Regions from separate parts of the Paenibacillus xinjiangensis genome, predicted to be linked through region 3. Evidence: riboswitches for the same ligand, from Rfam matches in the RefSeq annotation. Region 3 holds a riboswitch; each other region holds the start of a gene.

Region 1 (2,199 bases), on a different contig from region 3:
AGACGTCAATCTTATTGCCTTTGATCGCGCTGCCTGTATCCTCCGCTCGGCGGAATCCAATACCTTCGATATAGACCCACCAGCCGATAGGAATAACCTTCGGATCAACAGCTATCGTGCGCCCCTCCTGCACTTTAGCACCGGATGCGGTAATACCGTACTGAGGATGGTCTTCATCCTTGCCGGTAGATTGCACACCAGCTGTATAGGCAGTTAGAGTAACGTTCTTAATCACTTTTTTGGCTTTGAACGTAACGCCGCTTTTCGTGTAGGTTGCTACACTCGGACTACTGCTTGAGAGTACCTGCACGAGCTGTTCAGGCTTCTTCGTTCCGACGGCAACCACTTGATTAACAGCCTTTGTCTCCACAACCTTATTTACAATTTTCTCAGAGACGAGTACACCGTTCTCGTACCGCTCCTCGATTTGCTCAACAACGAGACCTTCCTTACCGGTCTGCACCAGCTTCTCCTTACCCTCTTCCAGGGTAGGATCTTGCTGCTTCACGATAGAGAACGGCGTCGTACGCTCATTCTCAGACACCTTCTTGTCAACGCGAGTGACGGTTACCTTCAAGTCCTCAGCGACTAGTGTGCTAAGCGATGGCGATACCTTATCTTGATCACGTACAGGAATATTTAATTCCTCAATCGCCGCTTGCACGGTCTTCTCCGTCGTGTACACCGTTGATGTCTTGCCATCAGCTGTTACGATAACCGGAACCGCGAAGTTAATCTCCACTCGGTCTCCGTCCTTGATGGATGCATTCAGAGGTGCGGAAACCTCGTCATGTGGTCCAACCGTAATAGCTTGTTCATCCAGTAGGCGTTGCAGGACCCATTGTTTTGTTTTCACAACAGTTTCTTGTCCATTCACTACTACGGATACGCTCTTCTCAGACGATCCGTACAACAACACCAAAAACATGAAAGTCATAGCGATTGAGATAATTGCACTCAGAAAAATCAAACGCAAGTTTTCACGCTTCCATCGCAATGCGAAAGACATGCTGGATGATCGTTTCCCATGGGTCTCCTTAGCTTGGATAATGCCCACTTCATCGGTCCTCCTTCATAGCCCCGCCGCCTAGTGTGACGCATGATTACAACTGACGCGACTATAGTATATTGGCGTGCATAACACGCTCCAGTATTTTCTTACCTCGCAACCTCCTAGATTTACCCTATGTCGACCGTTTCTGCATTATTCGAAAATAAAAAGAAGCCGTCGACAGAGGATCTGTATCGTGGCTTCCCGGATGGTCTAATAGACTTCAGGAATGATGAATGCACGAGGTTGATCGCTCTCTATAACACGCTTGCGAGGTTAGCTGTCGGGTTCGGGTAAGAGAGATACCCTATCCACGGACTCAATGCTCATGGCAATGGCCGCGTAATTCACCCCTATGAAGAATTCAAAACACCCTCCGCGATGCCTTAGGCTTGTCACGAATTAAGTGCCTGGTTCCCCCGCTCTCAGTAATTGAGATTAAGCGTAAACTGGAAATCCAATACAAAAATTTAAAGCTCTGAAATGAATCATACCTTCCACCGCGGTCAGTTGTAAAGATGAGATAAAAGACGATTTTAGCGAAATTATAGGATTAACATGCAAAAAAAAGCCAATTTCAGCGACAAAGTTTAGTTTTATCGCTGTAAAGGTCTTTATTTCTCTCGTTTTGAGCTGTTATTAAACAATACCAAAACATTTTTTACCGTTTTCGCTAGTAATTTTAGCTATTTCATCCTTAGATTTTCCTGTTATTTCAGCTGCGGCCTCTGCCACAAGGGATACATAGGAGGTCTCATTTCTCTTCCCTCTAAATGGATGAGGTGTAAGATATGGGGAATCCGTCTCGATTAATAAACGGTCCAGAGGAACCTTCGCAAGCACCTCTTTTGGCACCTTCGCATTCTTAAAAGTTACGGGTCCTCCGAACGAAATATAGAAGTTCATATCGAGGCATTGTTTCGCTGTTTCCCAGCTGCCGGAATAGCAATGCATAACCCCTCCGACCTCTGCCGCATTTTCCTCTTTCAACAGCCTCAGGATATCTTCATGAGCCTCGCGATTATGAATCACAATCGGCATCTTTAATCGTTTGGCCAGCCTGATCTGCTCCCTGAATACACGCTGTTGAACCTCTTTCGGTGACGTATCCCAGTGATAATCGAGCCCAATCTCTCCAATAGCAACCA
Region 2 (2,199 bases), on a different contig from region 3:
GGGTGGTAAGGAGGCAATGACCATGAAGCATTATATGAAGCAAGGCTGGCATCTTGCAGTCAAGCATTTCTATATCGTGATTCTCTTCTTCTTGTACCAGCTGCTCTGGGGATTCTTCTTATATCGATTCATTGATTCTATCGTTACGCCGCTGCTCAGACGTTTCCCTGAATCCCCTTCAGCTGTCAGGCTCTTCTTCAACGAAGCGCAATTCCAATTGTTGAAGACGGATCTTATTACCCCGTATATCTGGCTGCTGGGGGGGCTGCTCGTTACGCGAATATTGCTCACGCCACTGTTCGATGCCGGCCTATACTATTCCCTTCATCACTCTACTGATGCGGGAGGAACGCAGTTCATCCAAGGCATACGCAAGAAATTCAGGCCGATCGCACTCTTATATTGGTTGAAAACCTTGCTCGTACTCGCCCCTGCCTGGTGGCTCCTGCCCAAAGCCCTGCAGTCGCTGCTGCAGAGCAGCTCCATCACGGAGCTTATACTGGGGCTGCTGCCCGCCGCTGGCGGTTGGCTCTTATGGGGCGTGGTGCTCCACCTGCTGCTCCTCGCTATGCAGCTTGGCACCATCACAGGAGAAGGCATCCTCCCTAAGCTATGGACTGCTATGCGGCATATCCTTCCTTTTGCAGCCATCTCATTGCTCATGTGGGCTATTGGCGCCGGAATCAGTCTATTCGTCACCAGTATCTCGCTAGTATGGGCCGGCCTGCTCGCACTCATCCTTCACCAAGGCTATAACTTGATCCGCAGTATGATGAAGGTATGGACGGTAGCTGCGCAATACGAGTGCCTGCAATCTAAGCAGACCTAATGCCGAATGACGACTAACAAGCCTTGTAGAGGATCCTCTGCAAGGCTGTTTTTTGTCTCTAAACCTGTCACTTTTACACATTATTCTCTCTAAGGAGCGTGAGAGCCGTTCATTCTCGCGAGAATAATCTGCATATTCTACAAATACCTCACATAATAAATGTAAATAGTATCCGTTTCATTAGTCTAAATGACCTATAATTTTCAAATGTTTATACAAAAAATCATAATAAACGTTCCTTTCAGCCAAAAGGTTACATGAGAATTATTAGAATTTGCCAGTTTGGGGAGGAGTTCAAGAAAAAAAACAGAATAGTTATCGAGTACATAACAAAGCTTGCCTAATTCCTTGTACTGGAAACGGGGGAACCACTCTGGGTGAATTGATTTCGACGTCCGAGCCAAGCTCTAATCGGCGCCTGAGAAATCATAGGGATCCTTCAACCGAACCCCACAGCTAACCTCGTAGGCATTGGAAGGAGTTTCACCATTTTGAAAAAGGTTACAGCAATACTATTCGGACTTGTGTTAATGCTAGCTTTTCAAGCAGGCAGCGTTTTTGCAGGCTCCAAAATGGACGGAATCATCGATAATGTAATCGGCACTCCGTACCAAAGCGGTGGCACAACAACGAGAGGCTTCGATTGCTCAGGTTTCACAACCTATGTGTTTGACAAAATGGGCATTGATCTTCCACGTACTTCTGCATCGCAATCCAAAACCGGTGAAGCAGTCGCTAAAGGCGATCTGGTAGCTGGCGATCTTGTGTTCTTCAACACAAGTGGCAAAGGCGTTTCCCATGTCGGCATCTATGTAGGCGACGGTAAGTTTGCACACGCTTCTTCCAGCAAGGGTGTTATTATCAGCAAGCTTAGCGATTCCTATTACGAAACTCGGTACATGAACGCTCGTCGCGTCATGGACCAATCCACATTTGACAAATATGCTGACGAAAAATAAAGCCAGCACCTCACTTCCTCACCGAAGCGAGGAATGACTTTTTCAGCAAAGCCGCAGTTGTTTGTCTCTGTTATGACAAACCACATGCGGCTTTGCTGTTTTCTCACGTCTAAGGGGGAGCGCCTGCCATGTACTTATTTATTCACCGCAAAGATCTACGTTCAAACCATATGCGCGCATTTGATTATATAAAAAAACAGAAAGATGTCGGTATTCATCTTCTGATTATCGATCCGCAGTTAGCCGGAGGCGGTCGATTGCACACCCATAGCGGGCGGAATTTCATCCGCCAGGCTGCTGCGCTGCTGCATGAATATGCAGTGGCGGGCAAAGAGCTTCACGTGCTCTACGGCGATCCAGCCGAAATTACGGAAGCTCTGCTGCAATGCCATCCGATTGATGAGGTTATTG
Region 3 (2,199 bases):
TGAACATGAGGATAATGGTGAAGAATACTGTAGCTTGGCGAAGCGCTGTGTAATCAAGCGTATTGGCTCCAGCCGTTCTCGGAGTGACAGACTGGAATATGGAAGCTATAATCTTGCCATCCCAGCTCAGCGCTCCTAACGTCTTGCTGTTAGAGAACTCGAATATGAAAATGACGATTGCACCTACGGCAATAAGTGCTCCTGTCATGGACAGAACGACTTTACTATGCAGCGACAGTTTTCTCTTGCTGCGATACTCGAGTAAATCGGACAGAACGATGAAGCCTAGTCCACCCAAAATAATAAGCAGTATACCGGTTAAATTGACAATTGGATCATCTACATACAGCGTTAGGCTGCGATAATCACCAAAGATGTCGAAGCCTGCATTGTTGAATAGCGAGATCGAATGGAAAATTCCGAAATAAATCGCTTTGCCTAGCGGCATATCTACTGCGAAGCGAGAAGCGAACAGCAGCGCGCCGATCAGTTCTATAGATAAAGAATAAAAGATAACCTTACGGATTAATCTAACGATACCTTCCATGCTGGACTGATTCATCGCTTCTTGGAGGATAAGACGCTCCTTGAGCGAGATTTTTTTGCGCAGCACGAGAGCGAACAGCGTGCCCATCGTCATGAAGCCGACACCGCCGACTTGAATTAAAGCCATAATGATCATTTGCCCTGCTTTTGAGAAATAAGTGCCTGTATCCACCACAACAAGCCCAGTTACACAAGTTGCTGAAGTAGCTGTGAACAAAGCATCTACGAAGCGGAGCCGCGATCCATCGGCTGATGCGAATGGCATCGACAGCAGCGTGGCACCGAGCAGAATAATGACCGCGAAGCCCAGTACGAGAATACGCGGGGGAGACCATTTTAGAACATTTAAGTGTTTCATCAATATAAGTCCCTGCTCTCCTCTAATAACTGGTGTCAATCGAATTTTGGGCATAGAAAAAAGCACTGGAAACCCAATGCCTTATGCGATGAGTCCTGTTCCACAAAGCCTACGAGGTTAGCTGACGGATTCGGGCCTGGACAGGCAGCCCTATTCAAGAAGCTTACGGATCACATCCCGTGCTCTTCCTGAAATTCACCCCACTGCTGGCATTTCTGTCAGCATTATGGTTCCCCCGTTTTCATACGGAAATTCGGCTTTTTTATTCAATTAACAATGACGATTATGATTATAAGCTAAATCATCTGGAATACAAAACGAGTATACCGCATAAATAAGCCTATATTGGCTCAAAAATGGTCAACCTTATGCAACAGTGCGCCCAACGCTTCTCGCACATCGTTATTTCTCGTTTTTATGAAAACAATCGTTGGTTTTCATAATACTGGATGTTGTAAATCAGACGCTTGGATTGGATAATACAGGGTTTTGTATGGTATGGTTACATGGCAGCGTAAGAAATCTACAATTCAAAATTGAGGTGAAATATGGTCGATTCAATTGCCCGCCACGACTGGAAACGCTTCCTATGGGCCGCAATAGCAGGTGCGCTTATTTTTGTATTCACACAGGTCGGTCCGATCTTCCAGCAGTCCGCTTCGATTGACAGTACAATGAAAGTCATCGATAAAAGCGCAGCCGAAGGACAAGCCCTCCAGTTCACGAAGCAGCAGCTTGGAATGGATACGAAATCTGCCTACACTGTCTATCAGACCGACAGCTTAGCAACAGGCTATCTGTCCAAAGAGAAATTGCTCGAATCCTATGAGAAGCAATACGGCAAGCAATTCCCTAACGATACGTATCAGGTTCAAGTCGATGCTGTAGACGGCAGTACCGCTTTCGTCTATGTACATATGACTAATGGGAATGTGGTAGCGTGGCATCTTATGAACAGCAATGATGAGCCGGTTCAGGAGGAGCAGCTCTTTCAGGCCGCAGAACAGCTGGCTGTCACCAAAGGCTTCCGAATCAGCGAGCTGAAGGAGCGTTGGGTGAACGATGATGGAGAGCTCGTTATTCATCCCACTGGCTATACCCTTGCGGACGCCGCACTCGAGCTTACGATAAGTGCAGAGCTAGTCGACGGCAAACCTGTTGTTACACAATACAAGCCTGAATTCAAGGCACCAGCTGCCTATGAAACAGAGGTCGCCAGTCAGAAGCAAACAGCCAATGTGTTATCTCTCGTCAGTCTGCTGTATATGTGCTTGATCTCACTCGTGCTTGCTATT
Region 4 (2,199 bases), on a different contig from region 3:
CGTATACGGCGGAGGAACGCGGACATGAGCATGGCTCTTATATTATTGAAGGGCTGGAGACAGGGCGTGTCTACCGTGGACACTTCAATGTTGTGAACAATGGCGTAATCTCCAACCTTCCCGCTGATGCTATTATTGAGGCACCAGGCTATGCAGACCGCAATGGCATCAGTATGCCGCATGTGGGTGAATTGCCGCTCGGCCCAGCAGCGGTGTGCAATGTCAGCATCTCGGTTCAGCGCCTTGCTGTAGAGGCTGCTGTGCATGGTGATGATCAGCTGCTTCGCCAGGCGATGATGATGGACCCGCTTGTCGGTGCTGTGTGCAATCCTAACGAAATATGGCAGATGGTCGATGAGATGCTCGTAGCTCAGGAGCAGTGGCTTCCACAATATGCAGAAGCCATTGCAGCTGCCAAAGAGCGTCTGACGACAGGTCCTCTGCTGCCGACAAGAGATTATGAAGGCGCAGCAAGGCTGAAGGTGAAGACAGTGGAAGAAATGCAGAGCAATCGCGATGAAGCGAATCGGAATAGCGGGGAATCTGACAAAGCGAAGCAGCGGCCTGCTGCTGTAACAGAATAATAATCCGTACAGACAAAAGCTGGGCAGCCGTTCACAAGTAGTGACGGTTACCCAGCTTTTGCCCTGTTCTAATATAAGGATAAGTAAAAAATAGAACGATTAATCAATACGACTTCATCTCTCATCTGCTCGGCTTGCTGATGCTGAGTAGGCAAGCTTCTTAAATAATGGATAGCATCGGCGAATAATTGGTGCAAATGCTTGTTTTTATGCTGTGTATGCTCCTCAGCTGGAGCTTCGGTCGCTGTGTTCTGGATGCTGCCGATGAAATGAGGCACGGCGGAGCTCCATGCTCCCCAATCGGAGGGACGTTCTTGCTCGGCGATAAATTGCTCGCCCCAGCCTACACCTTGATTCGATGTCACTCGCATGCAAGCTCTGCAGCCAGCTGCATCAATGTCCAAAGAAGGAATAATAAATAACTCAATATGGGTTACTTGCAGGGGAACCTGCTGCTGAGCATCGCTCAAGGATGCAGCATTGTGAGACGTTATCATATTATTCTCTCCTCATGTTCGCTTACGGAGTTAGCTGTCGGATTCGGGATAGAGAGCTTCCCTACCAGCACTTTGGGTAGTGCTGGATTCACCCCTTGCGTCAGATTTCCCTACAGATAAGGATTATCCTCCGCGTTGGTTCCCCCGCTTCTTGCATACAAGAATTCAGCGATTATTAAATAGCCAATTATGGCTTGCCGTCTATCTTAAACCGATACAAAAGTTTTGTAAACCTTAAATCTCTCGTTTTCAGCCTTTTTTTCGTCAAAAAGGATATTATATCGGTGTTTGTGCCAATAAAACCTGTATATTCGTGAGAATGCTCGCTTATGCTCAGGATTTACACTTTTTATGTAAAACGAAGAAATAAAGAGAAATTGAGAGTATTCTAGAGATAATTATTAGTGTAAGCGTTGTTAAACAAGCTGCATGCATCTTTTTTCGTCGTATTCGAGATGCGGCTTCGCTTTACATCAATTGGGGCATGGGAGTATGATTCGAAGCGTGGTTACGTTAAATGTTACCAATTGGGAAGGTGCGACACGCTGTCGCTGCCTCCAGCAATAGGGCTGAGTTTCCGTCTGAATGACGGAGAGCGGGGAAACCAGGCAGAGCAATCTGCATAGCGGATCCGAATTCGATGTGAGAGTCGAGGACGGTTGCCGCGGGGGTGAATCTTGGACCGGGGAACCATGGATTTCCGGCCAAGTAGGGCGACTCTCACCGTCCGAATCCGACAGCTAACCTCGTAAGCCTAGATGGAGAGAGGAATGATGAAGCTAGTAATGGATGAATAGGAGCCACATCTGTGGTTTTATCGCGGCTATGCATGAAGACTTGCTGCTGCCGCGCAGCATAACAGATTTATCGCTGAGTCCCGCTGGATGCGGGAACGGGGGAACCAACCGAGCGAGCATGTCTTGCTCATGGGGTGAATCGCTTGGCTTGCAGCCAAGCGTAGGGCGACTCTCACGCCCGAATCCGACAGCTAACCTCGTAAGCGTTATTGAGAGAGGCGACATTCGTCGCGAGCCAATCCGATTATGGGGTTGTTCAGCAATACGTCGATATAAGATGCAGCACAGTCTTATTGTCAGGCATATCGCTGGACGCTGAAC

Evidence for each region. Region 3 has a riboswitch for cyclic di-AMP ahead of AC6ESP_RS03615 (TrkH family potassium uptake protein). Riboswitches for the same ligand answer to the same signal wherever they lie in the genome.
Region 1: linked by a shared signal. The riboswitch ahead of AC6ESP_RS24525 (resuscitation-promoting factor) and the one ahead of AC6ESP_RS03615 (TrkH family potassium uptake protein) in region 3 are both predicted to bind cyclic di-AMP.
Region 2: linked by a shared signal. The riboswitch ahead of AC6ESP_RS22275 (C40 family peptidase) and the one ahead of AC6ESP_RS03615 (TrkH family potassium uptake protein) in region 3 are both predicted to bind cyclic di-AMP.
Region 4: linked by a shared signal. The riboswitch ahead of AC6ESP_RS00210 (hypothetical protein) and the one ahead of AC6ESP_RS03615 (TrkH family potassium uptake protein) in region 3 are both predicted to bind cyclic di-AMP.

What each region holds. Positions count from the first base shown of each region.
Region 1 covers NZ_JCAALS010000031.1:10,490-12,688, reverse strand. Annotated here, with positions in the region: gene AC6ESP_RS24525 (resuscitation-promoting factor) at 1-1,057, opposite strand, end outside; cyclic di-AMP (ydaO/yuaA leader) riboswitch at 1,302-1,506, opposite strand; gene AC6ESP_RS24520 (TatD family hydrolase) at 1,691-2,199, opposite strand, start outside.
Region 2 covers NZ_JCAALS010000025.1:60,060-62,258, reverse strand. Annotated here, with positions in the region: gene AC6ESP_RS22285 (M1 family metallopeptidase) at 1-9, shown strand, start outside; gene AC6ESP_RS22280 (hypothetical protein) at 23-829, shown strand; cyclic di-AMP (ydaO/yuaA leader) riboswitch at 1,157-1,315, shown strand; gene AC6ESP_RS22275 (C40 family peptidase) at 1,318-1,788, shown strand; gene AC6ESP_RS22270 (cryptochrome/photolyase family protein) at 1,917-2,199, shown strand, end outside.
Region 3 covers NZ_JCAALS010000002.1:330,561-332,759, reverse strand. Annotated here, with positions in the region: gene AC6ESP_RS03615 (TrkH family potassium uptake protein) at 1-904, opposite strand, end outside; cyclic di-AMP (ydaO/yuaA leader) riboswitch at 996-1,173, opposite strand; gene AC6ESP_RS03610 (CPBP family intramembrane glutamic endopeptidase) at 1,453-2,199, shown strand, end outside.
Region 4 covers NZ_JCAALS010000001.1:47,842-50,040, forward strand. Annotated here, with positions in the region: gene AC6ESP_RS00205 (alpha-glucosidase/alpha-galactosidase) at 1-584, shown strand, start outside; gene AC6ESP_RS00210 (hypothetical protein) at 653-1,081, opposite strand; cyclic di-AMP (ydaO/yuaA leader) riboswitch at 1,086-1,262, opposite strand; cyclic di-AMP (ydaO/yuaA leader) riboswitch at 1,639-1,851, shown strand; cyclic di-AMP (ydaO/yuaA leader) riboswitch at 1,940-2,099, shown strand; gene AC6ESP_RS00215 (hypothetical protein) at 2,088-2,199, shown strand, end outside.